DNA from 3 places in the Streptomyces sp. NPDC091376 genome. Region 1 is predicted to be linked to each of the others. Evidence: riboswitches for the same ligand, from Rfam matches in the RefSeq annotation. Region 1 holds a riboswitch; each other region holds the start of a gene.
The links. A riboswitch is a leader RNA that binds a small molecule or an ion and turns the genes downstream of it on or off. The one in region 1 is predicted to bind thiamine pyrophosphate.
Positions count from the first base shown of each region.

Region 2: linked by a shared signal. The riboswitch ahead of ACIQMR_RS16870 (thiamine ABC transporter substrate binding subunit) and the one ahead of thiC (phosphomethylpyrimidine synthase ThiC) in region 1 are both predicted to bind thiamine pyrophosphate.
Region 3: linked by a shared signal. The riboswitch ahead of thiO (glycine oxidase ThiO) and the one ahead of thiC (phosphomethylpyrimidine synthase ThiC) in region 1 are both predicted to bind thiamine pyrophosphate.

Region 1 is NZ_JBIVUF010000002.1:550,787-560,631, forward strand. Features, by position in the region: gene ACIQMR_RS06855 (SsgA family sporulation/cell division regulator) at 1-260, shown strand, start outside; gene ACIQMR_RS06860 (YibE/F family protein) at 306-1,697, opposite strand; TPP riboswitch at 1,769-1,900, shown strand; gene thiC (phosphomethylpyrimidine synthase ThiC) at 1,893-3,680, shown strand; gene ACIQMR_RS06870 (DUF4240 domain-containing protein) at 3,742-4,326, opposite strand; gene ACIQMR_RS06875 (hypothetical protein) at 4,383-5,207, opposite strand; gene ACIQMR_RS06880 (metallophosphoesterase) at 5,356-6,546, opposite strand; gene ACIQMR_RS06885 (LacI family DNA-binding transcriptional regulator) at 6,721-7,833, opposite strand; gene hisC (histidinol-phosphate transaminase) at 8,204-9,283, shown strand; gene ACIQMR_RS06895 (cytochrome ubiquinol oxidase subunit I) at 9,564-9,845, shown strand, end outside.
Region 2 is NZ_JBIVUF010000007.1:100,475-110,319, reverse strand. Features, by position in the region: gene tsf (translation elongation factor Ts) at 1-738, shown strand, start outside; gene pyrH (UMP kinase) at 897-1,679, shown strand; gene frr (ribosome recycling factor) at 1,894-2,451, shown strand; gene ACIQMR_RS16890 (phosphatidate cytidylyltransferase) at 2,451-3,557, shown strand; gene ACIQMR_RS16885 (hypothetical protein) at 3,780-4,310, shown strand; gene ACIQMR_RS16880 (DUF2180 family protein) at 4,536-4,754, shown strand; gene rlmN (23S rRNA (adenine(2503)-C(2))-methyltransferase RlmN) at 4,951-6,057, shown strand; TPP riboswitch at 6,103-6,214, shown strand; gene ACIQMR_RS16870 (thiamine ABC transporter substrate binding subunit) at 6,301-7,401, shown strand; gene ACIQMR_RS16865 (ABC transporter permease) at 7,494-9,119, shown strand; gene ACIQMR_RS16860 (ABC transporter ATP-binding protein) at 9,119-9,845, shown strand, end outside.
Region 3 is NZ_JBIVUF010000001.1:560,389-570,233, reverse strand. Features, by position in the region: gene metF (methylenetetrahydrofolate reductase [NAD(P)H]) at 1-773, opposite strand, end outside; gene thiE (thiamine phosphate synthase) at 850-1,500, opposite strand; gene ACIQMR_RS02510 (Rv2175c family DNA-binding protein) at 1,616-1,981, opposite strand; gene ACIQMR_RS02505 (NAD(P)/FAD-dependent oxidoreductase) at 2,072-3,313, opposite strand; TPP riboswitch at 3,431-3,543, shown strand; gene thiO (glycine oxidase ThiO) at 3,541-4,728, shown strand; gene thiS (sulfur carrier protein ThiS) at 4,725-4,940, shown strand; gene ACIQMR_RS02490 (thiazole synthase) at 4,947-5,741, shown strand; gene pknB (Stk1 family PASTA domain-containing Ser/Thr kinase) at 5,890-7,812, shown strand; gene ACIQMR_RS02480 (deoxyribonuclease IV) at 7,818-8,681, shown strand; gene ACIQMR_RS02475 (DUF4396 domain-containing protein) at 8,763-9,272, shown strand; gene ACIQMR_RS02470 (sulfite oxidase-like oxidoreductase) at 9,303-9,845, opposite strand, start outside.

The DNA of each region.
Region 1 (9,845 bases):
TCGACGGGATCAACGGGCCCAGCGGCGACGGTGATGTGCACATCGCGCCGACGGAGCCCGAAGGGCTGTCCGACGTGCACATCCGGCTGCAGGTCGGCCTCGACCGGGCACTGTTCCGGGCCGGCGCCGCGCCCCTCGTGGCGTTCCTCGACCGGACCGACAAGCTGGTCCCGCTGGGGCAGGAGCGCACGCTCGGCGACTTCGAGGGCAACCTGGAGGCCGCCCTGGGGCGCATTCTGGCCGAGGAGGCCGCCGGCTGACGGCAGCCGAACGCCGCGCGGCACAGCGCCGGTTCGGAGAGGGCGCTACTTCGCGCGCCGACGGCGGCCCTTGCTCCGTACCGCGCCGGTCATCGCGCCCGTCACGGTGCCCCCCGGCCGGTCGGCGGAGACGACCAGCGCCGCCAGCGCCGTGGTCACCGGTACCGAGGCGACCAGGCCGATCGAACCGATCAGGGTCCGGACGATCTCCTCGGCCACCAGCTCGCTGGTCGCCACCGTGCCCACACTCGACTCCGCGATCGAGAACAGCAGGAGCAGGGGCAACGAAGCGCCCGCATAGGCGAGTACGAGCGTGTTGACGACCGAGGCGATGTGGTCCCGGCCGATCCGGATCCCCGCCTTGTACAGACCTCGTGGTCCCATTCCCGGATCCGCCTGGTGCAGCTCCCAGACCGCAGAGGTCTGGGTCACCGTCACATCGTCGAGCACACCGAGCGAGCCGATGATGACGCCCGCCAGGAGCAGACCGGACATGTCGATGTTCGGATAAAGGCCGTGAATCAGTCCCGTGTTGTCATCGGTGTTCCCGGACAGCGACGCCCAGCCGATGAAGAGCGAGCCGAGCAGCCCGATCAGCAGCAGCGAGATGAGCGTGCCGAGCACCGCGACCGAGGTACGGGCGGTCAGACCGTGGCACATGTACAACGCCATCAGCATGATCGCGCTCGCCCCGACCACGGCGACGACCAGCGGATTCGATCCCTGCAGAATCGCCGGCAGGATGAACAGGGTCAGGACGGCGAAGCTCAGCGCGAGCGCGATCAGCGCCATCACCCCACGCATCCGCCCCACGAGGACCACGACGAGCGCGAAGATCCCGGCGAGCAGCGCCATCGGGAACTCGCGGTTCACATCGCTCACGGAGTACTGCAGATCGCGCGGGGCGTCGGGCGCGTACGCGACGATCACTTCCTGGCCCTGCTTCAGCTGACGTGACGCGTCCGGCTGGACGACCTCGATGAACGTACGGCCCTTGTCCTTACCGGTCGTGACCTCGACGGTCGCCTTCTTGCACACCTCCTGCCGGGAGTTGACCGCTGCACGCCCTCCGGGTGTCGAGGTGTCGCCGGTCGGCGGGACCTGTCCCGCGTTCACGTCCTTGCAGTCGACCTGCTCGACCCTGACCACCCGGGCCTCCTCGGTCTGCCGGTCGAAGCCGACACCGGTGCGCTCGTGCGCCGGTGCGCCGCCGGGCCAGAGGGCGACCAGGCCGACCACCACCGCCGCGGCGAACGGAATCAGTACCGCGGCGATGACCCGCCGCAGATGCCGTGAGACGGGCGCGGCAGGCGTGTGCCCGTGACCGTGCGCGTGACCGTGACCGTGTGCGTGGACAGGGGGGTGGTCAGGGGCATGGCCGACCTCCGGACCGTCCGTTCGGCGACCGGGTTGGGGCGTCTGCTGGGAGGAAGTCACCGACAGATCATCGCAAGAACGGAAGGGGTCCACTGTTCAGCACGCCCGACGGGGCGCTAGCGTGGTGGCACCTTTGCACACGCGGGAGCTCGGAGCACCGGGCTGAGAGGGCGCTGACCACCGTACTTCGTACGGACCAGCTGCGCCGACCGCCGAACCTGTTACCGGGTAATGCCGGCGTAGGGAGTAGGTCTCATGACCACATCGGACACGCGCACGCCTGCCTCCGGCACGGAGAGCACGACGGAGGCCGGGAAGTCCATCGGCTGGCACAAGGGATACGTCGAGGGCTCACGCCCCGACATCCGGGTGCCCGTCCGGCAGGTGCACCTCACCAACGGCAAGGACGTGACCCTGTACGACACGTCCGGCCCTTACACCGATCCGAACGTCGAGACGGATGTGCGGCGGGGTCTGCCGCCGCTCCGGGAGAACTGGATCATCGGCCGCGGTGACACCGAGGAGTACGCGGGCCGTCCCGTCCGCCCCGAGGACGACGGGATCAAGCACACGTCTCCGCGCGGTGGACTCCGCAACCTGGACGCGGTCTTCCCCGGCCGCCCGCGCCAGCCCCGCCGTGGGCGCGACGGGCAGGCGGTGACGCAGCTCGCGTACGCCCGCCGCGGCGAGATCACGCCGGAGATGGAGTACGTGGCGATCCGGGAGAACGTGTCCCCGGACGTCGTGCGCGACGAGATCGCCGCGGGCCGCGCGGTGCTGCCGGCGAACGTCAACCACCCGGAGATCGAGCCGATGATCATCGGCAAGCGGTTCCTGGTGAAGGTCAACGCCAACATCGGCAACTCCGCGGTGACCTCCTCGATCGAGGAGGAGGTGGAGAAGATGACCTGGGCGACCCGCTGGGGCGCAGACACGGTCATGGACCTCTCCACCGGCCGCAACATCCACACCACCCGTGAATGGGTGCTGCGCAACTCCCCCGTGCCGATCGGCACCGTCCCGCTCTATCAGGCGCTGGAGAAGGTCGACGGGCGCGCCGAGGAGCTGACCTGGGACATCTACAAGGACACCGTCATCGAGCAGGCCGAACAGGGCGTCGACTACATGACGGTCCACGCGGGCGTGCTGCTGCGGTACGTGCCGCTGACCGCCCGCCGCAAGACCGGCATCGTCTCGCGCGGCGGCTCGATCATGGCCGCGTGGTGCCTCGCGCACCACAAGGAGTCGTTCCTGTACGAGAACTTCGAGGAGCTCTGCGAGATCCTCGCGGCGTACGACGTGACGTACTCGCTCGGCGACGGTCTGCGGCCCGGTTCGATCGCGGACGCCAACGACGACGCGCAGTTCGCCGAGTTGAGGACGCTCGGGGAACTCAACACGATCGCCAAGCGTCACAACGTACAGACGATGATCGAGGGCCCGGGACATGTCCCGATGCACAAGATCAAGGAGAACATCGACCTTCAGCAGGAGATCTGCGAAGAGGCGCCCTTCTACACCCTGGGGCCCCTGACGACCGATGTGGCGCCCGCGTACGACCACATCACGTCCGGCATCGGTGCCGCGATGATCGCCTGGTGGGGCACGGCGATGCTCTGCTACGTCACGCCCAAGGAGCACCTGGGCCTGCCGAACCGGGATGACGTCAAGACCGGCGTCATCACCTACAAGATCGCGGCTCATGCCGCCGATCTCGCCAAGGGACACCCGGGCGCGCAGGAGTGGGACGACGCCCTCTCCGACGCGCGCTTCGAGTTCCGCTGGGAGGACCAGTTCAATCTGGCCCTGGACCCGGACACGGCACGGGAGTTCCACGACGAGACGCTGCCCGCCGAGCCGGCGAAGACCGCGCACTTCTGCTCGATGTGCGGTCCGAAGTTCTGCTCGATGAAGATCTCCCAGGACATCCGCCGTGAGCACGGTGGTGATCTCAGGACGGACGAGATCGAGGCGGGTATGGCGGAGAAGTCCGCCGAGTTCGCCGCGGCGGGCAATCGCGTGTACCTGCCCCTTGCGGACTGACCTGCTCGGACATGGCCCGGTCGACGGCGCACGGCAGAGCGTCGTCGACCGGTCGCCTTCGCTAGGCCGACCGCGTCTGGTCGCCGGCTCCCAGGTAAAGCCTTCCCAGACGAGGCAGTCGCCGACGCATCTCGTCCGCGTCGTCGAAGTCGAAGTCCTCACCCATGTCCACTGACTCGCTGTCCTGCTCGTCAGCCGAGCTGTACTCGGCCCAGGCTTCGTAGAAGGCATCCGGGTTTCCGGTGAGGGATTCGAAGGCGCCGCTCGCGGCGTAGTTCACGTCCTCGTAGAACAATGCCTCGTCGCGATGGGCGCCGGCGGCTTCCATGACGCCGGGGTGGCCGGCGAGGCTGTCCGGATCGAGGGCCGTGCGCTCGTACCAGTCTCGCCCCAGCGCGATCACTCCCGCCCGGAAGTCCATGAAACTGTCGTCGGAGCAGCCGCCGCCGATGAGGTAGGCAGCCGCCCAGACGTCCCAGCGGTACAGAGCGTCGTGCACCTCGTCGAACCGCTCCGCGTACTCGAGGATCTCCTGCGGCGGGCAGCCGGTGAGGAGGTCCACCAGGGCTTCGTCGAAGAGCGTGCCGGAAGCAGCGGCGGAGGAACGTGCGGATTCGATGACGTGCCAGAACCGGTCGATGTTCATGACGGAGCACTGTGCCATCGCGGTATGACAACAAGCCGAGGTGCAGTAGCCCGCGGCTACTCGGGCTGGTGTTCCGGGGGGCCGAAGTCCGGGCTGGTGAAGTCCGGGCTGGTGAACGTCGGGCGGGAGCCGGTCGATGAGCCCTCGTTCGGGCTGGAGAACTCCGGGCCGCTGTATCCGATCTTGGGGATCCGGTTCACCCTGCGCGGTGGCGTCGGGGAGGCGGGATCGACGCTGGGGTCGGCCAGGGCGGCCCGGAGGAACGGGAGAATGCCGCGTTCCAGCAGCGCGTGCCGCCAGGCTTCCCTGGCGCGTGCCACCTCGTCGGGCAGTTCGCCGCCCGCGTCCTCGGCGGGAACCTGGGTCGCGCCGTTGCGCAGTGCCGTGATCAGCAGACCGATCGCGGCGGCGAGTATTCCGGCGGCCGTGAGCGCCCCGAAGAACCAGCCCGCCGTCAACAGGGTGTCCGCGAAGGCGGGCTCGGGGCTGACCAGCTTCAGGATGTAGCCGAAGAGCAGGAAGATCAGCGCGGCGGTGCCGGCCAGGACCGGCGCCAGGACGGTGAGCACAGCGCCGAAACCGGCACCCGCCTCGGATGCCTCGCCCATCGCGGGGCCGAGTACCGAGCGGCTGACGGACGAGGCCGCGGACGTGCGCGTCTCCTCGCGGACCTTGACGAAGTGCTCGTACTCCGCGGCGGCGGCACCGGTGATCAGCGCGGTGGCGTTGAGGGCCATCGTGCGCAGCTGTTCGGCGTTGAGCCGCTCACCGATGCCGTCGACACCCGGACGGTCGTGCGCGTTGCGCAGTGCGTCGTCGAGGATGCGCTCGTAATCGGCGCGATCCTCGGTCAGCAGGTGCGGAGCGCTGTTCATGTGCATCCCCCGATGCTCCGTAGGGCCGGATTGCCCCTGCTTTCAGGGCGGTTGGGCGGAAACGGAGGAGAGCCTGCTACGGATAAGCCGATGGTAGAGCGGTTACGGCACGGGGTGACAGGGGGTTTCCGGAAATCGCCTGTCCCGGATTGCCTCAGCCGGGCAGCGGGAGCCGGGCGACCAGCATCTTTCCGGCCATGGTCACTCCGCCGTCCATGGCGATGGCGAGACCGTCCGCGTACACGTGGGGGCCTTCGACCACCGGGCGCGAAGCTTCCTCCCCGTCTCCGGCGTCCTCGGTTCCGACCTCGCCCAGCAGGTACGGAATGGGGCTGTGACCATGGACGACACGCTCGCCGCCGTAGGTGGCGAGCAGTTTGCGCACGGCCTGCGGGCCGTCTTCGTCGCGGAACGCGAAGCGCTTGGTGAACTTGCGGAAGAGGTCCCAGCACTCGTCGGCATCGTTGCGGTTGAGGATCTCGTGGACGTTGTCGTTGACGTCCTCGAGCGTGGTGCCGTAATCGAGATAGGCCGTCGTGTCGGAGTGCATCAGCAGATGCCCGTCCTCCTCGACCACCGCGTCCAGCCGGGCCATCCACTGCAGATGGACGTCCTGGAGACGGTCCATGTCGCTCTTCTGGCCGCCGTTGAGCAGCCAGGCCGCCTGGAAGGTGGCGGTGCCCGCGCCCGAGTTGACGGGCTTGTCACCGAACCGCTTGGCGCCGATCAGCAGCAGCTCGTGATTGCCCATCAGGGCCTTGCAGTAGCCGCCGGCCGCCGCCGCCTCGGCCGAGAGCCGCATGACGAGATCGATGACGCCGATCCCGTCGGGGCCGCGGTCGGTGAAGTCGCCGAGGAACCACAGTCGGGTGTTGCCCGCCGACCAGTGGCCTTCCGGATCGATGAGGCCCTGCTCGGCGAGCGCGGCGACGAGCTCGTCCAGGTAGCCGTGGACATCTCCGACGACGAAGAGCGGACCGAGGCAGTCCTGGGCGGTGGCCGGTGCCTCGACGGGCGCCACGGTCACCTGCAGGGTGTCCCCGCGGTTGATGACCGGAAGATCGCGTTCGGTGGGGGTGTAGCCCTCGGGGGGCTCGTCGTCCGGGAGGACGTTGCCCGGGTGGGCCGGCGCGGCCGACATGGCGTGCGGGACCTCGTCTTCGGGGCGTGCGAGGTCCTCGGGGCGCACGGCGGCGTCGGGACGCGCGAGGTCCTCGGGATGTGTGAGTACGTACTCATGGGACAGCGACTGCGACTGCACCGGGACCTGCGCGTACGGGGGCACACGGAAGTCACGCAACGTCGCCGTCCGCACCACAGGTCCCTGACCGGCCCCCTGAGTCATCGACCCCTCCACCACCGTCGCGCCACCCTGCACCGTCGGACCGGCCTGGTCGGGGACGAACCGCGGTGTCGTGCGCCCATCATAGGAATGCGGATCGTGCTGTGTGATGCACCAGGGGTGCTGAATCCGGGTACACCCCCGGTTCATCGACTGTTTCGCCCCAATTGCGTTGGTCTAGTCCTGAGAAGAAGCCCGTGGGGCACTCACGGTCGTCCGTGGTGAACGCCGCTGTGACGACGTCCGGACGATGAGTTCGGTCGGTATCACCTGCTCGACCGGACGGTTGTCGCCGATTCCCTCGATCGCGTCGATCAGTAACTGGACGACGGCGGTGCCGATGCGCCGCGGCTTCAGCGAAAGGGTGGTGATCGGCGGTTCCGTGTTGGCGTACATCGTGGACTCGCTGCAGCAGACCAGCAGCAGATCCTCGGGGACGCGCAGTCCGTACCGCCGGGCGGCGGCGAGCAGATCGGTGCCGTTGGGGTCGAAGAGCCCGTAGACGGCGTCGGGCCGGTCGGGCCGGGCGAGGAGCCGGTCGGCGGCGACGGCCCCGGCGCACGGATCGTGCGCGGGGTACGCCTCGTAGACCGGATCCTGGCCGACCCGCTCGCACCAGCTCAGATACGCCGTGGTCGAGAGCCGGGTGTAGGTGTCCGTGGTGGTCCCGGTGAGCAGACCGATCCGGCGGGCCCCGCCGGCGGCGAGGTGGTCGAGCAGATCGAGGACGGCGGCCTCGTGGTCGTTGTCGACCCAGGCGGTGACCGGGAGCGTGCCGGCGGGGCGGCCGTCGGAGACGACGGGCAGACCCTGGCGGACCAGTTCGGTGACCACCGGATCGTGGTCGGACGGGTCGATGACGACGGTGCCGTCGAGCGCGACGTTCGACCAGACGTCGTGGCGCGAGGTGGCGGGGAGGATGACGAGGGCGTATCCGCGGGCGAGGGCGGCGGAGGTCGCGGCTCTCGCCATCTCCGCGAAGTACGCGAACTCGGTGAAGGTGAAAGGTTCATCCCCGTACGTGGTCACCGTCAGGCCGATGAGCCCGGACTTGCCGGTACGGAGTGTGCGGGCTGCGGCCGACGGGCGGTAGCCCAGCCGGTCTGCGACCTCGCGGACGTGTCGGCGGGTGGCGTCCGGGAGCCGGCCCTTTCCGTTCAGTGCGTCTGAGACAGTCGTGATGGAGACACCGGCTGCGGCGGCTACGTCCCGGATACCCGCCCGGCCTGGCCGGCTGCCCCGGCGTGATGTCTCCGTCCGGCTCACCTGGTGCTTCCCTGCTGCTGTCATGGCAGGCCGATAGTAGGGCGATGGCGGACGGTTGAGCCGCCAGCATATGCAGTCGTTGACAGGCACGTTTCTGCATGGCTTGATGCGGTCAATTACCTTTGAAACAAAGGGAGTTGGAAGGTCCAACGCTGGTCTCACGGTTGTCGACCGGCATGGGCCTGCCGAATGGTCGAGGTCTCGAAGAGGTCTCAACTCACTACTACGAGGGATGCGCGCCACGGCGTGAGCCACCGGCGCGCGGTTGATCGGAGAGCGCTCCCCCCGGCTCCGGCATTCCCGGCGTTCCGGGCTCACCCATTCGCAGCGGCCAGGAATCCTCATAGGGTGAGCAGTATTGGTGAGCATGTATGACGGTCGAGGAGGACCTGCGGTGAGCGAGACGAGCCCCAAGCTGCGCGCCGAGCTGGACGGCATCCCCACGTACAAGCCGGGCAAGCCCGCCGCTGCCGGCGGCCCGGTCGCGTTCAAGCTCTCCTCCAACGAGAACCCCTACCCCCCGCTGCCCGGCGTGATGGAGACCGCGATCGCGGCCGCGGGCACCTTCAACCGGTACCCGGACATGGCCTGCACCGGCCTGATGAACGAGCTCGCGGACCGCTTCGGGGTGCCCGTCTCGCATCTGGCGACCGGCACGGGATCGGTGGGTGTCGCCCAGCAGCTGCTGCAGGCCACCTCGGGCCCGGGCGACGAGGTGATCTTCGCCTGGCGGTCCTTCGAGGCGTACCCGATCATCACGCAGATCAGCGGTGCCACAGCGGTGCCGGTGCCGTTGACCTCGGGTGACGTGCACGATCTGGACGCGATGGCGGACGCCGTCACCGACCGTACCCGGCTGATCTTCGTCTGCAACCCGAACAACCCCACCGGCACGGTGGTGCACCGGGAGGAGCTGGAGCGGTTCCTCGACCGGGTCCCGTCCGACGTGCTGGTGGTCCTGGACGAGGCGTACCGCGAGTTCATCCGGGACGCCGCCGTTCCCGACGGCATCGAGATCTACCGCGAGCGGCCGAATGTCGCCGTGCTGCGCACCTTCTCCAAGGCGTACGGCCTGGCCGGGCTGCGGGTCGGTTTCGCGGTCGCCCATGAGCCGGTGGCGGCCGCGCTGCGGAAGACGGCGGTGCCCTTCGGCGTGAGCCAGCTCGCCCAGGACGCGGCGGTCGCCTCGCTGCAGGCGGAGGACGAGCTGCTGGGGCGGGTCGGCTCGCTGGTGGCGGAGCGGACGCGGGTGTACGACGGGCTGGTGGATCAGGGCTGGACCGTGCCGCCGACGCAGGCGAACTTCGTCTGGCTGCGGCTCGGGGAGCGCACGGTCGACTTCGCGGCGGCGTGCGAGCGTGCTGGCGTCGTGGTGCGGCCGTTCGCGGGCGAGGGTGTGCGGGTCACCATCGGCGAGTGCGAGGCGAACGACGTGTTCCTGCAGACGGCGGAGGCGTTCCGCAAGGAGATGTAGCCGCCGGTTGTGACCGGACGCCCGCACACCCGATCCCCGGGGTGCGGGCGTCGGTCTGTCGGGAGCCGGACGGCATCCCGACGGGTGGTGGCGTCGGGTTGATGGCGGTCAGGGGACCCCCCTTGACGGTGCGGATTTCGTATGGGTCATAATTGCTTGTGAATGTGAACGCGTTCACAAGCGCGCCCTGAACCTCACGGAATGAGGTGAATTACAGGGCAAGCTGTCGGGGCACACGCTGTGACCACGCGGTGACGACGCCGACGTAAGGAGAGACGACGTGGACCTAGCTCTGGCGCCAGAGACGCTGGCGCGCTGGCAGTTCGGCATTACCACCGTCTACCACTTCCTCTTCGTGCCGCTGACCATCTCGCTCGCCGCGCTGACGGCCGGCCTGCAGACGGCCTGGGTGCGGACCGAGAACGAGAAGTACCTGAGGGCGACCAAGTTCTGGGGCAAGCTCTTCCTGATCAACATCGCGATGGGCGTGGTCACCGGCATCGTGCAGGAGTTCCAGTTCGGCATGAACTGGTCCGACTACTCGCGCTTCGTCGGCGATGTC
Region 2 (9,845 bases), on a different contig from region 1:
GTCGACAAGGCCGTCGAGGCACTGCGCATCAAGGGCCAGAAGGGCGTCGCCAAGCGCGAGGGCCGCTCCGCCGAGAACGGCGCCGTGGTCTCCCTGATCGCCGACGACAACACCTCGGGTGTCATCCTCGAGCTGAAGTGCGAGACGGACTTCGTCGCCAAGGGTGAGAAGTTCCAGGCCGTCGCCGGCGCGCTCGCCGCGCACGCCGCCAAGACCGCCCCGGCCGACATCGCGGCGCTGCTTGGCTCCGAGATCGAGCCCGGCAAGACCGTCCAGGCGTACGTCGACGAGGCCAACGCCAACCTCGGCGAGAAGATCGTCCTGGACCGCTTCGCGCAGTTCTCCGGCGCCTTCGTCACGGCCTACATGCACCGCACCATGCCCGACCTGCCCCCGCAGATCGGTGTTCTGGTCGAGCTCGACAAGCCGAACCCCGAGGTCGCCAAGGGCATCGCGCAGCACATCGCCGCCTTCGCGCCGAAGTACCTCTCCCGTGAGGACGTTCCGGCCGAGGTCGTCGAGTCCGAGCGTCGCGTCGCCGAGGAGACCACCCGCGCCGAGGGCAAGCCCGAGGCCGCGCTCCCGAAGATCGTCGAGGGTCGCATCAACGGCTTCTTCAAGGACGCAACCCTCCTTGGCCAGCCGTACGCGCTCGACAACAAGAAGTCCGTCCAGCAGATCCTGGACGAGGCCGGTGTCGCCCTGAAGCGCTTCTCGCGCATCAAGGTCGGCATCTGAGCCGGTACGCGATCGACACGGGATCCCGCTAGGGTTTCCCAGCAGTCGTCGGCCGCGTGGACGCCGGACGACCGCAGATCTGACGAGGAGGCCATTGCCGCAGGGACACCAGCACCCACCGGCAATGGCCTTCTTCGTATGTGCACGAGGAGATCTCCATGAACAAGGGCGCGGACGCCAATCCGGCTGCCGACGACAAGAGCGACCACACCGGCCAGAAAGCCGGCCGCTTCATGCTGAAGCTGTCCGGGGAAGCCTTCTCCGGCGGCGGTGGCCTGGGCGTCGACCCCGACGTCGTACACGCCATCGCACGGGAGATCGCCGCGGTCGTCCGTGACGGCGCGGAGATCGCGGTCGTCATCGGCGGCGGCAACTTCTTCCGCGGCGCCGAACTCCAGGTGCGCGGCATGGACCGGGCACGGTCCGACTACATGGGCATGCTCGGTACGGTCATGAACTGCCTCGCCCTCCAGGACTTCCTGGAGAAGGAGGGGATCGACTCCCGCGTCCAGACGGCCATCACCATGGGCCAGGTCGCGGAGCCGTACATTCCGCTGCGGGCGGTGCGCCACCTGGAGAAGGGCCGCGTCGTCATCTTCGGCGCCGGTATGGGCATGCCCTACTTCTCCACCGACACCACCGCGGCCCAGCGCGCCCTCGAGATCGACGCCGAAGCCCTGCTCATGGGCAAGAACGGGGTCGACGGGGTGTACGACTCGGACCCGAAGGCCAACCCGGACGCCGTGAAGTTCGACGCGCTGGAGTACGGGGAGGTGCTCGCCCGCAACCTGAAGGTCGCCGACGCCACCGCCATCACGCTCTGCCGCGACAACAATCTGCCGATCCTCGTCTTCGAACTGCTCGCCGCAGGCAATATCGCGCGGGCGGTCCGGGGTGAGAAGATCGGCACGCTCGTGAGCGACCAGGGCACCCGGGCCTGACCCTGGGCGCCACCCTCCGGGATGGACAAAGCCCTGCCGGTCGGACACCGTGCAGGAAAGACGCGCCGCCAAGTTTTCTCCGGCCTCGTACTCGTGACGCGAAATCGGGACACGGAATCGTGGAGCGGACCCGCAACGCGGTTCGCCACGCGCATCCGTGAACCGGATCGTCACCCGTACACGCCGGGCCCACCAAGACACGCAGGAGCAAGTGGTGATCGAAGAGACCCTCCTCGAGGCCGAGGAGAAGATGGAGAAGGCCGTCCTGGTCGCCAAGGAGGACTTCGCCGCGATCCGCACCGGGCGTGCGCACCCGGCGATGTTCAACAAGATCGTGGCCGACTACTACGGCGCGCTGACGCCGATCAACCAGCTCGCCTCCTTCTCGGTGCCGGAGCCGCGCATGGCCGTGGTGACGCCGTTCGACAAGAGCGCGCTGCGCAACATCGAGCAGGCGATCCGGGACTCCGACCTGGGCGTCAACCCCAGCAACGACGGCAACATCATCCGGGTGGTGTTCCCCGAGCTCACCGAGGAGCGCCGCCGTGAGTTCATCAAGGTCGCCAAGGGCAAGGCCGAGGACTCCCGGATCTCGATCCGCTCCGTGCGCCGCAAGGCCAAGGAGGCCATCGACAAGCTGATCAAGGACGGCGAGGTCGGCGAGGACGAGGGCCGTCGTGCGGAGAAGGAGCTCGACGACACCACCGCGAAGTACGTCGCGCAGGTGGACGAGCTGCTCAAGCACAAGGAAGCCGAGCTGCTCGAGGTCTGATGAACGACTCTTCCTGGGGGGCCCCGCCGAGCGCCGGCTACTGGGGCCCGCCCGACCAGGGGGCTGCCCCGGCGGGTCCCGCATACGATGAGCTTGTCGCCCAGCAGACTCGGCCCATGCCCATCGTGCCGGACGATCCCGACGCAGGTAGAGACGCTGAGGACCGCGAAAACCGCGACCGGGGGGCCGCTCGGCCGAGTGGCCCCCTGTTCCGTGACGAGATGCCGCAGGAGCCCATGCCCAGCCCCCCGCCGCCTGCGGCTTCCCAGCCGTCGCAGCCGCCGCAGAAGAAGCGCGCCGGCCGCGATCTTCGTGCTGCGATAGGGGTCGGCGTCGGGCTCGGAGCGGTGATCATCGCCGCGCTGTTCGTCGTCAAGGCCGTGTTCGTGGGCGTGATCGCGGTCGCCGTGGTCGTCGGCCTCTGGGAGCTCACCTCCCGCCTTCAGGAGCGCAAGGGCATCAAGGCGCCCCTGGTACCGCTCGCGGTGGGCGGTGCGGCGATGGTCGTGGCCGGCTATGTGCGAGGGGCCGAGGGCGCCTGGGTGGCCATGGCCCTCACCGGGCTCGCGGTGCTCGGCTGGCGGATGACCGAACCGCCCGAGGGCTACCTCAAGGACGTCACGGCCGGGCTGTTCGCCGCGTTCTACGTGCCGTTCCTGGCCACGTTCGTGGCGATGATGCTCACCGCCGACGACGGCCCCCAGCGTGTCTTCACCTTCCTCCTGCTGACAGTCGTCAGCGACACCGGCGCGTACGCGATCGGCTGGCGTTTCGGCAAGCGCAAGCTCGCCCCGCGCATCAGCCCCGGAAAGACCCGCGAGGGTCTTGTCGGAGCGGTGGCGTTCGGGATGGCGGCGGGTGCCCTGTGCATGCCGCTTCTGATCGACGGCGGCACCTGGTGGCAGGGCCTGCTCCTCGGGCTCGCGGTCGCCGTCAGCGCGACCCTGGGCGACCTGGGCGAGTCGATGATCAAGCGGGACCTGGGCATCAAGGACATGGGCACGCTGCTGCCCGGCCACGGCGGCATCATGGACCGGCTGGACTCGCTGCTGCCGACGGCGCCGGTGGTGTGGCTGCTCTTCGTGGTGTTCGTCGGCGCCGGCTGAGCGGGGATTTCCGGAGCAGGGGCTCGTCGTCCACGGGACGGTGGGCCCTTTCTCGTTCTCCTCGGGAGGCAGTTCCGTCGCCTCCCACCGTCTCCGACCGACCGCCATGGCCCCCGCCGGTCGTGCCTCGGCGGTTCGAGGGACTGTCCTCGAGGACCCCGCGCCTCCATGCTGGGCCGGAGTAGCCGGAGTAGTCGGAGCCGGGGCGACAGGGGGTTGAGCATGCTGAGGCGGATCGTCCGCGGAGCGGGACTGCTGGCCGTACTCATGACCATGACGAGCTGTGTGACGGACGGTGGCGACGCCGCGGAACCCCGGCCCGCCACCAGGTCCAGCTCGTCGGCACCGGCCGCCACCGCCGGCACACCCCTGCCCGGCACACCCGCGCCCGGCCCGACGTCGGACCCGGCGACCACGCCCGACCCGCACTCCGTGCTCCTCACGTTCACCGAGAGCGGCGGCATCGACGGCCGGCACAACTCCCTCGTCGTGTACGAGGACGGCCGCTTCCTTCGCGTGGCACCCCGGTCCCCCGACCGCCCCGGCCGGATGACCCCGGCAGGCCTGGCCGCCCTGCGCGCCGCCCTGGACGACGTGGACTTCTCCCGCCTGCCGTCCCGCCCCACCGGGCCACCCGTCATGGACGGCCTCACCCGCGTCGTGGTCCACGACGGCCACACCGCGGTCGACGACGGCACCGACACCCCTGCGGCGCTCGCCGGCGTCTACGAGGCGCTGCCGCCCCTGACCTGACGGTCACCGCTGCCTCGTCCCGTTCCTTCGGAATGCGCACCGGCCATGCCGGAGGCACGCTGGAAGGGCGGCTTCTGAGGCCTCCCTACCAGTGATGATGCTCAACTCTGGGTACACCGAAGCTTCGTCGGCCGGCGCCGTGACGGGGGGGGCGTCATCGCCCTCCTGCGCCTTCTCGCCGGCCAGCGGTATGGGAAGGCTCAACAGTTCGGAAGGGCGGTCGCCATGCATTGCTATGACTGCGCCACTGACGCGCTCCGACCGGTTCAGGCTGTCGCTGTAGCCACGTGCGCCCGATGCGGTGCCGGGATGTGCCGCACGCATCTGCATGTCACCAGCGATCCGGTGCCCGGTGTGCCCAACCCCCCGCCCAGGCCCAAAGCCAGACGACTGACGTGCGGCGTGTGCTATTCAGCGGAGAGCGCGGCCGCCGATCCTGCCTGATCGCCCCGGACGGACGCCCGCTGCGAAGAACCCAGGACCAGTCTCTGACCTGCGTGGACGCTCGATGGGACGGCTCAGGTCCTGGCCGTACGCGGGCCGTCGCAGGAGGGCCGGACGGCCGGAGCCGGCCCATGCGACCACTGCGCGCAGATGAGGGCCTGGGCCGGGCGAGTGGATCTGCGACACTGGTACGGCCATGCCTAAGCCCGGAGAACTCACTTTCGTCGCCCCCCGCGGAGCCAAGAAGCCCCCGCGGCACCTCGCCGACCTGTCGCCCGCAGAGCGCAAGGACGCTGTCGCCGCCATCGGCGAGAAGCCGTTCCGCGCGAAGCAGCTGTCGCAGCACTACTTCGCGCGGTACGCCCACGACCCCGCCCAGTGGACCGACATCCCCGCGGCCGCGCGTGAGCGGCTCGCGTCGGAGCTGCTGCCCGATCTGATGTCCGTCGTCCGGCACATCTCCTGCGACGACGACACCACCCGCAAGACGTTGTGGCGGCTCCACGACGGCACGCTCGTCGAATCCGTGCTGATGCGCTATCCGGACCGGGTCACGATGTGCATCTCCTCGCAGGCCGGCTGCGGAATGAACTGCCCGTTCTGCGCCACGGGCCAGGCCGGGCTCGACCGCAACCTGTCCACCGCCGAGATCGTGCACCAGATCGTCGACGGCATGCGCGCCCTGCGCGACGGAGAGGTCCCCGGAGGCCCGGCGCGCCTGTCCAACATCGTGTTCATGGGCATGGGCGAGCCCCTGGCCAACTACAAGCGGGTCGTCGGCGCCGTCCGCCGGCTCACCGACCCCGAGCCGGACGGGCTCGGCCTCTCCCAGCGAGGAATCACCGTCTCCACCGTCGGCCTGGTCCCGGCGATGCTGCGCTTCGCCGACGAGGGCTTCAAGTGCAGGCTCGCCGTCTCGCTGCACGCCCCGGACGACGAGCTGCGCGACACCCTCGTCCCGGTCAACACGCGCTGGAAGGTGCGGGAGGTCCTGGACGCCGCATGGGAGTACGCGGAGAAGTCCGGCCGCCGCATCTCCATCGAGTACGCCCTGATCCGCGACATCAACGACCAGGCATGGCGCGGTGACCTGCTCGGCCGTCTCCTCAAGGGCAAGCGGGTGCACGTCAACCTGATCCCGCTCAACCCCACGCCGGGCTCGAAGTGGACGGCCTCCCGTCCCGAGGACGAGAAGGCCTTCGTCGAGGCGATCGCCGCCCATGGCGTGCCGGTGACCGTCCGGGACACCCGGGGCCAGGAGATCGACGGAGCCTGCGGACAGCTCGCGGCCTCCGAGCGCTAGCAGCCCGCCCGAAGGGCCCATGTAATCTAGGCTCGAAACATCTTCATATTCCGACAGGGGAGCGCCACAGCGCTGAGAGTGCGGCAACCGTCAAGGCCGCAGACCCTCTGAACCTCGCCCAGGTCATTCTGGGTAGGAAGTTCGGACGAGACTCAAGCTGTTGCGCCCTGCCCGTCTCCGGATGTCCGATCCGGAGACGGGCAGGGCCGCGTCTCTTCCTGGTCATGCCCAGGAGGAATCTCAGTGAGCACCACCAAGAAGATCACGGTCACCGTGCTGGCCGCCGCCCTCGGCGTCAGTACGCTCGCGGCCTGCGGCGGGGAGTCCAAGGACGACTCCGCCGGTCAGGGGGCCGGAAGCGGTTCCAAGACCGTGACGCTCGTCAGCCACGACTCGTTCAACGCCTCCCCGGCGGTGCTGAAGGAGTTCACGAAGCAGACCGGCTACACGGTCAAGGTGCTGAAGAGCGGCGACGCGGTCGAGGCGCTCAACAAGGAGATCCTCACCAAGGGATCCCCGCAGGGCGACGTGTTCTTCGGGGTCGACAACACCACCCTCTCGCGGGCCCTCGACAACGGCCTCTTCACGCCGTACGAGGCCAAGGGCCTGGACCGGATCCCCGAGGCCGTGCAGCTCGACGGCGGCGAGCACCGGGTCACGCCCGTCGACACCGGCGACATCTGCGTCAACTACGACAAGAAGTACTTCGCCGACAAGAAGCTCGCCCCGCCGCGGACGCTCGACGACCTGATCAAGCCCGCCTACAAGAACCTCCTCGTCGTCGAGAACGCCGAGCGCTCCTCGCCCGGCCTCGGTTTCCTCCTCGGGACCGCCAGCGCCTACGGCGACGACGGCTGGCAGGACTACTGGAAGAAGCTGCGGGCCAACGGCGTGAAGGTCGTCGACAGCTGGGAGCTCGCCTACAACCAGGAGTTCTCCGGCTCCGCCGGCGGCAAGGCGGCCAAGGGCGACCGGCCGCTCGTCGTCTCGTACGCCTCCAGCCCGCCGGTCGAGGTGCTGTATGCCAAGCCGCAGCCCAAGGAGGCTCCCACCGGGGTCTCCACCGGCACCTGCTTCCGCCAGACCGAGGCCGCCGGCCTGCTCACGGGTGCGAAGAACGAGGCCGGCGGAAAGGCGCTGCTGGACTTCCTGATCAGCAAGAAGTTCCAGGAGGACATGCCGCTCAACATGTTCGTCAACCCGGTGGTGGGGGACGCGAAGCTCCCCGCGCTGTTCACCGAGTTCGGTGAAGTGGTGGCCGAGCCGCGGACCATGACTCCGGAGAAGATCGCCGACAACCGTGACCAGTGGATCCAGTCGTGGTCCTCACTCGTCCTGAAGTAGCCGAATCACCCGGTGGTGACGCCGACCCGCGCGGGAGGACCTCCGCGCGCGGGTCCGCGTCCCTGCGCGGGAGCGCGACCCGGCTCGCGCTGATGGCCGTGCCCGTCGCGTTCTTCGCGCTCTTCTTCGCCTACCCCGTGACCGCGATCGTCGGCCGCGGGCTCCAGGCGGACGGCGCCTGGCGGTTGGGCCGCATCGGCGAGGTCCTGGGCCGGTCCGACATCCTCGACGTCCTCTGGTTCACCGCCTGGCAGGCGCTCGCCTCCACCGGGCTCACCCTGCTGATCGCCCTTCCCGGCGCGTATGTGTTCGCCCGCTTCGACTTTCCCGGGAAGCGGTTGCTGCGGGCGGTCGTCACCGTGCCGTTCGTCCTGCCGACGGTCGTGGTCGGCACCGCCTTCCTGGCCCTCGTCGGCCGCGGCGGACTGCTCGACGAGCTGTGGGGCGTACGCCTCGACACGACCGTCTGGGCGATCCTGCTCGCCCATGTCTTCTTCAACTACGCCGTCGTCGTACGGACCGTGGGCGGCCTGTGGGCACAGCTCGACCCGCGCCAGGAGGAGGCCGCACGCGTCCTCGGCGCGGGCCGTTTCGCGGCCTGGCGGCGTGTCACCCTGCCCGCGCTGACCCCGGCCGTGGCCGCCGCCGCGCTGATGGTGTTCCTCTTCACCTTCACCTCCTTCGGCGTCGTCCAGATCCTCGGCGGACCGGCGTTCGCCACGCTCGAGGTGGAGATCTACCGGCAGACCGCCCAGGTCCTCGACCTGTCGACGGCCGCCGTGCTGACGCTCGTGCAGTTCGCGGCGGTCGGCGCGATCCTCGCCGTCCACGCCTGGACCGTGCGGCGACGGGAGACCGCGCTGCGGCTCGTCGACCCCGCACACACGGCGCACCGGCCACGCGGCGCGGGCCAATGGGCCCTGCTCGCGGCCGTCCTGACCACCGTCGTCCTGCTGATCCTTGCGCCGCTCGCCGTCCTGGTCGAGCGGTCGCTCGCCGAGGGGGACGGGCCCGGCGGCTACGGTTTCACCTTCTACGAGGCCCTGCGGTCGGCGGAGGCGAGCGGCGGCACCTTCCTCGTACCTCCGCTCGAAGCCGTCGGGAACTCCCTCCAGTACGCACTCGCCGCCACCGCCATCGCGCTCGTCATCGGCGGTCTCGCGGCCGCCGCCCTCACCCGGAGGGCGGGCCGGCTGGTCAGGGGCTTCGACGCGCTGCTGATGCTGCCGCTCGGAGTCTCCGCCGTCACCGTCGGCTTCGGATTCCTCATCACTCTCAATGAGCCGCCGCTCGATCTGCGCACCTCCTGGATCCTGGTGCCGCTGGCCCAGGCCCTGGTGGGGGTGCCCTTCGTCGTACGGACCATGCTGCCGGTGCTGCGGGCCGTCGACGTACGGCTGCGCGAAGCCGCGGCCGTCCTCGGCGCCTCGCCGCTGCGGGCCTGGCGCGAGGTCGATCTGCCGCTGGTGCGCCGGGCGCTGCTCGTCGCCGCAGGCTTCGCCTTCGCCGTCTCGCTCGGTGAGTTCGGCGCCACCGTCTTCATCGCCCGGCCCGACAACCCGACGCTCCCGGTCGCCGTGGCGCGCCTCCTGGGCCGCCCGGGTGAGCTCAACTACGGCCAGGCGATGGCCCTTTCGACCATCCTCATGCTGGTCTGCGCGGCGGCCCTGCTGCTGCTCGACCGGCTCCGTCCCGACCGTTCCGCCGGGGAGTTCTGATGCTGACGATCGAGGACGCGACCGTACGGTTCGGCAGGCGGACGGCGCTGGACGCGGTGGATCTGGAGGTCGCCGACCACGAGATCGTGTGCGTGCTGGGGCCGAGCGGCAGTGGCAAGTCGACGCTGCTGCGGGCCGTCGCCGGGCTGCGGCACCTCGACGGCGGCCGGGTTCTGCTCGGCGGAGCCGACCAGACCGGAGTGCCGGTGCACCGGCGCGGGGTCGGCCTGATGTTCCAGGACCACCAGCTCTTCCCGCAGCGCGACGTCGCGGGCAACGTCGCGTTCGGCCTGCGCATGCATGGCGTACCGAAGGCCGAACAGCGGCGTCGTGTCGAGGAGTTGCTGGAACTGGTCGGCCTTCCGGGCGCCGCGAAGCGGGCCGTCGCCGCCCTCTCCGGCGGTGAACAGCAGCGGGTCGCCCTCGCCCGCGCCCTCGCGCCACGGCCACGGCTGCTGATGCTCGACGAACCGCTCGGCCAGCTCGACCGTACGCTCAGGGAACGGCTGGTCGTCGAACTGCGCGACGTCTTCGGCCGGTTGGGTACGACGGTGCTCGCCGTCACTCATGACCAGGGGGAGGCCTTCGCGCTCGCCGACCGGGTCGTGGTCATGCGGGACGGGCGGATCGCCCAGAGCGGAACGCCGCGCGAGGTGTGGCAGCGGCCCGCTTCCGAGTTCGTCGCCCGTTTCCTCGGCTTCGACAATGTGGTCCCGGCGACGGTGA
Region 3 (9,845 bases), on a different contig from region 1:
ACAGCGGCGGGGTCGTCCCCGACGGCGCGGATCCTTTGTTCGAGTGCGGGCGGGAACGACGCGTTGCTGAGCTGCGCGAACCGCTCGATCTGCTTGACGCTGGTGACAGGCATGATCTCGGGGATGATCGGGGTCTCGCAGCCTGCCTGCGCGACCCGGTCGCGCAGCCGCAGATAGTCCTCGGGCCGGAAGAACATCTGGGTGATCGCGTAGTCGGCACCGGCACGACACTTGTCCACGAAGTGCTGGACGTCCGAATCCCAGTCGGCCGACCGGGGGTGCATCTCGGGGAAGGCCGCGACACCGACACAGAAGTCGCCCGACTCCTTGATGAGCCTGACCAGGTCCGCCGCGTAGCGCACGCCGTCCGGGTGCTCGACCCACTCGCCCATGGGATCGCCCGGCGGGTCGCCGCGGACCGCCAGGATGTTCCTGATCCCGGCGTCGGCGTACTGGCCGATCATGTTCCGCAACTCGGCGACGGAATGGTTGACCGCGGTGAGGTGCGCGACCGGCGTGAGCGTGGTGTCGGCGGCGATCTGCTGGGTCGCCTTCACCGTGCCCGCCCGGGTGGAGCCTCCGGCTCCGTAGGTCACCGAGACGAAGTTCGGCTGGACCGCCTCCACCCGCCGCAGCGCGTTCCAGAGGTTCCGTTCACCCTTCTCCGTCTTGGGCGCCCAGAACTCGAACGAGTACGACGTCTTGTCGGTGGCGAGCAGCTCGCGCACGGTACGTGCGCGATCCGTCCGGGTGGAAGCTGTGCCGAGGGCCATACTCGCAGGTTATCCAGGGCCCACCGGTCTCCCAACCGTATTCCACCCATCGGACACCGATCGCTCATGAAACGGCCTACTGGGCGTAGGACCGTATCCGCTTGGTGAGACCGGCGGCTGCCGCGGCCGGGTCGTCGGCCTCCGTGATCGCCCGGACGACGACGACGCGCCGCGCGCCCGCCTCCAGGACCTGGTCGAGGTTGCCCGCGTCGATCCCGCCGATCGCGAACCAGGGCCGGTCCTGGCCGAGCGCGGCCGCGTACCGCACGAGGTCCAGGCCAGGGGCGTGGCGGCCCGGCTTGGTCGGGGTGGGCCAGCACGGGCCGGTGCAGAAGTAGTCGACGCCGGGCTCGGCCGCCGCCGCGTCGACCTCCTCGGTGGCGTGGGTCGAGCGGCCGATCAGCACGTCGGGCCCGAGGATCGCCCGGGCGGCGGGCACGGGCAGATCGCCCTGGCCCAGATGCAGCACGTCGGAGCGGACGGCGTGGGCGACATCGGCCCGGTCATTGACCGCCAGCAGCTTGCCGTGGCGGCGGCAGGCGTCCGCGAAGACCGCGAGGTGCTCCAGCTCCTCACCGGCCTCCATGCCCTTGTCCCGCAGCTGCACGATGTCCACCCCGGAGGACAGGACGGCGTCCAGGAACTCGGGGAGGTCGCCCTGGCGCTTGCGCGCGTCCGTGCAGAGGTAGAGCCGGGCGTCGGACAGCGGCGCACGGGAATCGGACATGGGTGATACCCCCCGGTGGGTCGGCGGTGCGCGGACCGGGTCCGGCCGGGTGGCCGGACTGCGGTCCGCGCACCGCGTCGAGCGGTGTGCAGGTCGGGCGATGCGGGAAGCGACGTCAGACGGCGAGCGCCTGTGCCCGGCGCTTCACCTCCGTGCCGCGATTCTCCCCGAGAGCCTCCACGGGGGTTCCCGGCAGGGTCGGGTCGGGAGTGAAGAGCCACTCCAGCATCTCTTCGTCGGTGAAGCCGTCGTCCTTCAGGAGCGTCAGGGTGCCGGAGAGGCCCTTGACGACCTTGTCGCCCTTGATGAAGGCGGCCGGGACCTGGAGCGTCCGGTTCTCACCGCGGCGCACGGCGATCAGCTGGCCCTCCTTGACCAGCTGCCGCACGCGCGTCACCTCGACATCGAGCTTTTCTGCGATGTCCGGCAGGTGGAGCCAGGCGGGGACGAGAGCATCGATCTTTGCGTCAATCTCGGTCACGGGACAAGCCTGCCATCCCGGACTGACAGTCGGTAGCCGGGCCCGCCTGAGCTGCGGCCTTCAGAGGGACAACGACGGCGTGGCGGCACCTCAGAGCGCCGCCGCCTTCAGCGGGACGGCCGGGTCGGCGGCGCGCTGCGGGTCGAGCCGGGCCCCGGACTCGATGAGCCTGCGCCCCTGGGCCAGGTCGCGGGGCCTGCCTACCGCCAGGAGGGCGACGAGGATCCCGTCCCGCAGCCACAGCACCGACCAGGAGGCGTCGGCCGGGTCGCCTCGCCGGACGAGGGTTCCGGCGCCGCCGTGGTGTCCCGCGTACTGCACGAAGCGGCCGAACTGCTCGGACCAGAAGTACGGCACCGGGTCGTAGATCTCCCCCGGCTCGGCCGGCCGTCCCGCGTCGGCGCCGATGACGTTGGCCGCGACCGTGCGCGGGCCCTGGAGCGCGTTGTCCCAGTGGTGGACGAGCAGCCGCTGCCCGTAGCGGCCGGACGGGAAGGAGGCGCAGTCCCCGACCGCGTACACATCGGGCAGTGAGGTGCGCAGTCGTTCGTCCGCGGTGATCGAGCCGTCGGCGCCGAGGTCGATTCCCGACCCGGCGAGCCAGCGGGTGGCGGGGCGTGCGCCGATGCCGACGACGACGGCGCCGGCGGCCAGCCGACGACCGTCGGCGAGGACGACCGTGCCCGGCTCGACGGCGGCGACCCGCGCGTCGGTGAGGAGTTCCGCGCCGCTCTGGGCGTACCAGTCCGTCATCGGGGCGGTGACCTCGGCGGGCAGGGCGCCGGGAAGGGGACGGTCGGCGGCCTCGACCACGGTGACCGCGCACCCGGCCTCGCGGGCGGCGGTGGCGAACTCCGCACCGATCCAGCCGGCCCCGACGACCACGATGTCGTGCTGCCGCTGCAGCACCGGACGCAGCCGTTCCGCGTCGTCCAGGGTGCGCAGCAGATGGACGCCGGGGACGCCTTCGGTGCCGGGCAGGGCCAGCGGTTCCGCGCCGGTGGCGATGACGAGGACGTCGTACGCGACGGGACCGGCCGGGGTGTCGAGCTCGTGCGCCCCCGGCCGCAGGCCACTGGCCTCACGGCCGAGCTGCAGGTCCACCGACAGGGCCTCGAAATCGACATCGAAGGCGGAGCCCTCCGCCGTGCCGAGCAGGACGGCCTTGGAGAGCGGCGGCCGGTCGTAGGGCTGGTGGGGCTCGGCGCCGATGAGGGTGATGCTGCCCGTGAAGCCCTGTTCACGCAGGGCCACGGCGGTCTGGACGCCTGCCATGCCCGCGCCGACGATGACGACACGGCGGCTCTGCGCCGTCTGCTCGGTCTCACTCACCCGGCCACCCTAACCATCTGACGAAACGTCAGGAAGGCGAACCGCCCCTCGCCCCGGCGGGACCGGGCCCGGGCTCCCCTACTGCCCGTTGGGCCGCGGGGTTAGGCTGGCCACCGTACCGATACTCGCGGGAGCCCGGACGCACCGGGCTGAGAGGGAGGCTGGGCGGCCTCCGACCGTACGAACCTGATCCGGGTCATGCCGGCGAAGGGAGGGTCTGAAGACGTATGCGTCCAGCGCATTCACCAGGACGATCCGCGGACGTCCTCGTCATCGGGGGCGGAATCATCGGCCTCGTCACGGCCTGGCGGGCGGCCCAGCGCGGGCTGCGGACCGCGCTCGCCGATCCCGCGCCGGGCGGCGGAGCCGCCCAGGTCGCGGCGGGCATGCTCGCGGCCGTGACGGAGCTCCACTACGGCGAGGAGACCCTGCTCGGGCTGAACCTCGCCTCCGCCCGGCGCTATCCGCAGTTCGTCGCCGAGCTGGAGGAGGCGAGCGGCCAGGACACCGGATACCGCTGCTGCGGGACGCTCGCCGTCGCGCTCGACGCCGACGACCGGGCCGGACTGCGGGATCTGCACGCCCTGCAGCAGCGCTGCGGGCTGGAGTCGGACTGGCTCACCGGCCGGGAGTGCCGGCGCCTGGAGCCGATGCTGGCACCCGGGGTGCGCGGCGGGCTGCGGGTGGACGGCGACCACCAGATCGATCCGCGACGGCTGGCGAAGGCGCTGGTCGTGGCCTGCGAGCGGGCCGGGGTGACCTTCCACCGCCACTGGGTGGAGCGGCTGTCCGTGGCACGGGACCGGGCCACCGGAGCCGTGCTCGCCGACGGCGGCGAGGTCGCCGCGGACCAGGTGGTGCTGGCCGCGGGCAGTCTGAGCGGCCGGCTGGCCGGGGTACCCCCGCAGGTGCTCCCTCCGGTACGGCCCGTGAAGGGGCAGGTGCTGCGGCTGACCGTGCCGGAGACCTACGCGCCGTTCCTGTCCCGCACGGTGCGGGCCGTGGTGCGCGGCAGCCATGTCTATCTCGTGCCGCGCGAGAACGGCGAGCTGGTCGTGGGCGCGACCAGCGAGGAGCTGGGCTGGGACACGACGGTCACGGCGGGCGGCGTCTACGAGCTGCTGCGCGACGCGCACGAGCTGGTGCCCGGCCTCACCGAACTGCCGCTGACCGAGACCCGGGCAGGGCTGCGCCCGGGATCCCCGGACAACGCCCCGATGCTGGGGCCCTCGGAACTGCCGGGTCTGCTGCTCGCCACCGGTCACTACCGCAACGGCGTCCTGCTCACCCCGGTGACCGGCGATGTCATGGCGCACGTCCTGGTCACCGGTGGCCTTCCGGAGGAGGCACGCGCCTTCAGCCCGCACCGCTTCTCTTCCGCTCCGTCTCCCGCTCGACAGGAGTTGTCCGCATGACCGCGCCCATGAACACCGTGTCCGTGAACGGGGAACCGCGCGACATCGCGACCGGCACGACGCTCGACGCACTCGTCGCCATGCTCACCGCCGCGCCGTCCGGGGTCGCCGCCGCCGTCAACGAGACCGTCGTCCCGCGCGGCGAATGGTCCGGGACCCTGCTCGGCGAAGGTGATCGCGTCGAGGTCCTCACCGCAGTCCAGGGAGGCTGACCAGTCATGGCCGACGACCGTTTTCTGCTGGGCGGAGTGGAGTTCTCGTCCCGACTGATCATGGGGACGGGCGGGGCGCCGAGCCTCGACGTACTGGAGCGCTCGCTGATCGCGAGCGGCACGGAACTGACGACGGTGGCGATGCGCCGTCTCGACCCGAGCGTGCACGGATCCGTGCTCTCCGTGCTGGACCGCCTCGGCATCCAGGTCCTGCCGAACACCGCGGGCTGCTTCACCGCGGGCGAGGCGGTGCTGACCGCACGGCTCGCCCGCGAGGCCCTCGGGACCGGCTGGATCAAGCTGGAGGTGGTGGCGGACGAGCGGACGCTGCTGCCCGATCCCATCGAACTGCTGGACGCGGCGGAGGTGCTCGTCGACGACGGTTTCACGGTGCTGCCGTACACCAACGACGACCCCGTCCTCGCCCGGAAACTGGAGGACGCCGGCTGCGCGGCGATCATGCCGCTCGGCTCTCCGATCGGCTCCGGGCTCGGCATCCGCAATCCGCACAACTTCCAGCTGATCACCGAGCGGGCCGGGGTCCCCGTGATCCTGGACGCCGGCGCGGGTACGGCGTCGGACGCGGCGCTGGCGATGGAGCTGGGGTGCTCGGCGGTGATGCTGGCGTCGGCGGTCACCCGTGCGCAGGAGCCCGTGCTGATGGCCGAGGCCATGCGCCACGCGGTCGAGGCGGGCCGCCTGGCCCACCGCGCGGGCCGCATCCCCCGCCGCCACTTCGCCGAGGCGTCCTCCCCGGTGGAGGGCCGGGCGGCCCTGGACCCGGAGCGCCCTGCGTTCTGAGTACCCAGGGGTCCGGGGGCGGTGGCGAGGAGGTTCGGGGGCGCGCGGGTCCGGGCGTGGGCGCGCGCGTCACAGGTGCGCTGCAGTACGGGCACCGCCCCGCCCGAGGGTGGCCGGAGCACCTGGCACGGCTCGTAGACTCAACCGCGTGGATACGACCCTTCAGGACCCCCTCGTCGGGCAGGTGCTCGACGGCCGCTACCGCGTCGACGCGCGCGTCGCCGTCGGCGGGATGGCCACGGTCTACCGGGCCGTGGACACCCGGCTCGACCGGGTGCTCGCCCTCAAGGTGATGCACCCGGATCTCGCGACGGACGCCACGTTCGTCGAGCGCTTCATCCGGGAAGCGAAGTCCGTGGCGCGGCTGTCCCACCCGAATGTGGTGGGGGTGTACGACCAGGGAGCGCAGGGCGCGTACGTCTATCTCGCGATGGAGTACGTACCCGGATGCACCCTCCGCGACGTGTTGCGCGAGCGCGGTGCGCTCCAGCCACGGGCGGCGCTGGACATCCTCGAACCGGTGCTGGCCGCGCTCGGCGCCGCCCACCGGGCCGGGTTCGTGCACCGGGACATGAAGCCGGAGAACGTCCTCATCGGGGACGACGGCAGGGTGAAGGTCGCCGACTTCGGGCTGGTCAGGGCCGTGGGGTCCGTGACGAACACCACGGGGTCGGTGCTCGGGACCGTCTCGTACCTCGCGCCGGAGCAGATCGAGTCGGGCACCGCCGACACCCGCGCGGACGTCTACGCCTGCGGTGTCGTGCTCTACGAGATGCTGACCGGCGGCAAACCGCACTCGGGCGACACCCCCGCCGCGGTCCTCTACCAGCACCTCAACGAGGACGTGCCGGCCCCGTCCGCGGCCGTACCCGGGCTCGCCCCGGAGCTGGACGGGCTCGTCGCGAGCGCCACGGCCCGCGATCCCCGGGCACGTCCGTACGACGCCGTCGCGCTGCTCGCGGGGACCCGTGAGGCGCGTGCCGCGCTCGGCGACGACCAGCTCGACGCCGTGCCGCCGCGGGCGCGGACCGCGGACCCCGGCGGAGCCGCCCGTGCCGAGGACCGTACGAGCGTGATCGCGCGGCCGCTGCCCACCGAGGGGGAAGCGGTCCACCGGACCAGCCGGCTGGAGATGCCGCCGCCCGGTCCCGCGCGGCCCGCCCGGGGCCGCCGTCGCCCGGTCCCGCGGCGCGGGATGCTGGCCGCCGTCGTCGCGGTGCTGCTGGTTCTCGGTGTGGGCGCCGGGGTCTGGTACATCAACTCGGGGCAGTTCACGCGTGTGCCCACCGTCCTCGGTCAGAGCGAAGCCGCGGCGAGGGAGCGGCTCACCGCCGCCGGCCTGGACGTGGAGCGGACGACGAAGGGCTTCAGCGACGTCTACCGGCGGGGCACCGTCATGGACGTCGACCCCGACCCCGGCGGACGCATCCGCGACAACGGCTCGGTGACGCTCGTCATCTCCCGCGGCCCCGAGATCGTCAAGGTCCCGAAGGTGGAGGGCCTACCCCTCGCCGAGGCGCGGAGCGCGCTGCGCAGGGTCGGGCTCGCCCCGGGTGTGGTCACCAGGGAGTTCAGCGAGGAGGCCGCGCAGGGCGTGGTCATCAGCTCGGACCCGGCCGCCGGCACCGACCGCCGCCCGGACTCCGCGGTGGCGCTCGTCGTCAGCAAGGGCGCCCCGGTCGACGTCCCGGACGTCACCGGCGAGTCCGTCGAGGACGCCACGAGCACCCTCGAGGACGCCGGGCTGAAGGTCACGGTGGCCGCCGGGCGGGTCCACTCCCCCGCGGACGCCGGCACCGTCGCCACCCAGTCCCCCGCCGAGGGCCGGCAGGCCGCCACGGGGGACACCATCACCCTCACCGTCTCCAAGGGCCCCCGGATGATCGCGGTCCCGGACGTCACCGGCGACAAGCTGGAAGACGCACGGAGCGAGCTCGAGCAGGCCGGCTTCGAGGTCAAGGTCGAGCGCGCTTTCCCGTTCCTCGGCGACACCGTCGAGAGCCAGTCCGTCGAGGGCGGCGGCAAGGCTCCCGAGGGCAGCACGATCACCATCAAGACCAAGGGGATCTAGATCCGATGCACAGCCCTGTCGGCGCCCATGTCCCCGTGGCCGGCGGCCTGGCCAGGACGGGTCTGACGTACGCCCGCGAGATCGTCGCCGAGAGCGTCCAGGTCTTCGTCGCCAATCCGCGCGGCTGGGCGACGCCACCGGGGAACCCGGCGCAGGACGAGCGGTTCCGTGAGGAGTGCGCGGCCGAGGGCATACCCGCGTACGTCCACGCGCCGTATCTGATCAACTTCGGTTCGCACAGCACCGAAACCGCCGAGCGGTCCGTGGAGTCGCTGCGTCATTCACTGCGCCGTGGGCGGGAGATCGGCGCGCTGGGCGTGGTCGTGCACACCGGGTCGGCGACGGGGGGCCGGACGCGCGCGACGGCGCTCGCGCAGGTACGGGAGCTGGTGCTGCCGCTGCTGGACGAGCTCACGCATGACGACGACCCGTTCCTGCTGCTGGAGCCGACCGCCGGTCAGGGCTTCTCGCTCTGCTCCTTGGTCGAGGACCTCGGCCCGTACTTCGACGCGCTGGACGCCCATCCCCGGCTGGGCGTCTGTCTGGACACCTGCCACGCCTTCGCCGCCGGCCACGATCTGGCCGCGCCGGGCGGTGCCGGACGGGCGCTGGATCTGCTGGTGAGCACGGTCGGCGAGGGGCGGCTGAAGCTGATCCACGCGAACGACTCCAAGGATGTCGTGGGAGCCCGCAAGGACCGCCACGAGAACATCGGCGCCGGTCACATCGGTGAGGACGCCTTTCGTGAGGTGATGCGCCACCCTGCGGCGGACGGCGTGCCGCTGATCATCGAGACCCCTGGCGGGCGGCACGGGAAGGAGACGTACGCAGCCGATGTGGCGCTGCTGAAGAAGCTCCGCGACGGCTGAGGATTCCTTGAGGAATACCCTGGGGGGGTATACGGTTCCCGCTGTCGGAAGGAACCGCTACCCGGCTGTGGGGGTTGTCTCATGCAGCACGACGCACACGCTCATCACCGCACCGAACAGTCCGGCGCGCACGCGGGCCACGAGGGACACGGGGCCACGGCCGACTGGCCGACGGCCGCCAGGGCCACCCTCCACTGCCTCACCGGCTGTGCCGTCGGCGAGGTCCTCGGCATGGTCATCGGCACCGCCCTGGGCTGGGGCACCGTCCCGACGATGGTTCTCGCGATCGTCCTCGCGTTCTTCTTCGGGTACTCGCTGACCCTCTGGGCGGTCGTACGCGCCGGGCTGAGCCTGAAGGCCGCGATCGGTGTCGCCCTCGCCGCCGACACGCTCTCCATCGCCGTGATGGAGCTCGTCGACAACGGCGTACTGCTGCTGGTTCCGGGCGCGATGGACGCCCATCTGTCGGACGGGCTGTTCTGGGGCGCGCTCGCCTTCGCCTTCCTCGTCGCGTTCCTGGTCACGACTCCGGTCAACAAGTGGATGATCGGCCGCGGCAAGGGCCACGCGGTGGTGCACCAGTACCACTAGGCCGGACCGGCTCCTGGAACCCGGGTCGGGTCAGAACTCGGGCCCGTCGCCCGGCTGCTCCTGGTACGAGTAGCGCTGCTCGCGCCAGGGGTCGCCGAGGTTGTGATAGCCCCGCTCCTCCCAGAAGCCGCGGCGGTCGGCGGTCATGTACTCCACGCCCCGCACCCACTTCGGGCCCTTCCAGGCGTACAGGTGCGGTACGACGAGCCGCAGCGGGAAGCCGTGCTCGGCGGTGAGCAGCTCACCGTCCTTGTGGGTGGCGAAGATCGTGCGCTCGGAGAGGAAGTCGGAGAGGCGCAGATTGGCGCTGAAACCGTATTCGGCCCAGACCATGACGTGGGTGGCGGCCGGGGCCGGCGGGGCCAGGTCGAGGATCGTCCGGGCGGGCACCCCGCCCCATTCGGCCCCCAGCATGCTGAATTTCGTCACGCAGTGGAGATCGGCGACGACCGTCGAGAACGGCAGGGCCGAGAACTCCTCGTGGTTCCAGCAGTGCTTGTCGCCGTCCGCGGTGGCGCCGAAGACCCGGAATTCCCAGCGTTCCGGCTTGAACTTGGGGACGGGTCCGTAATG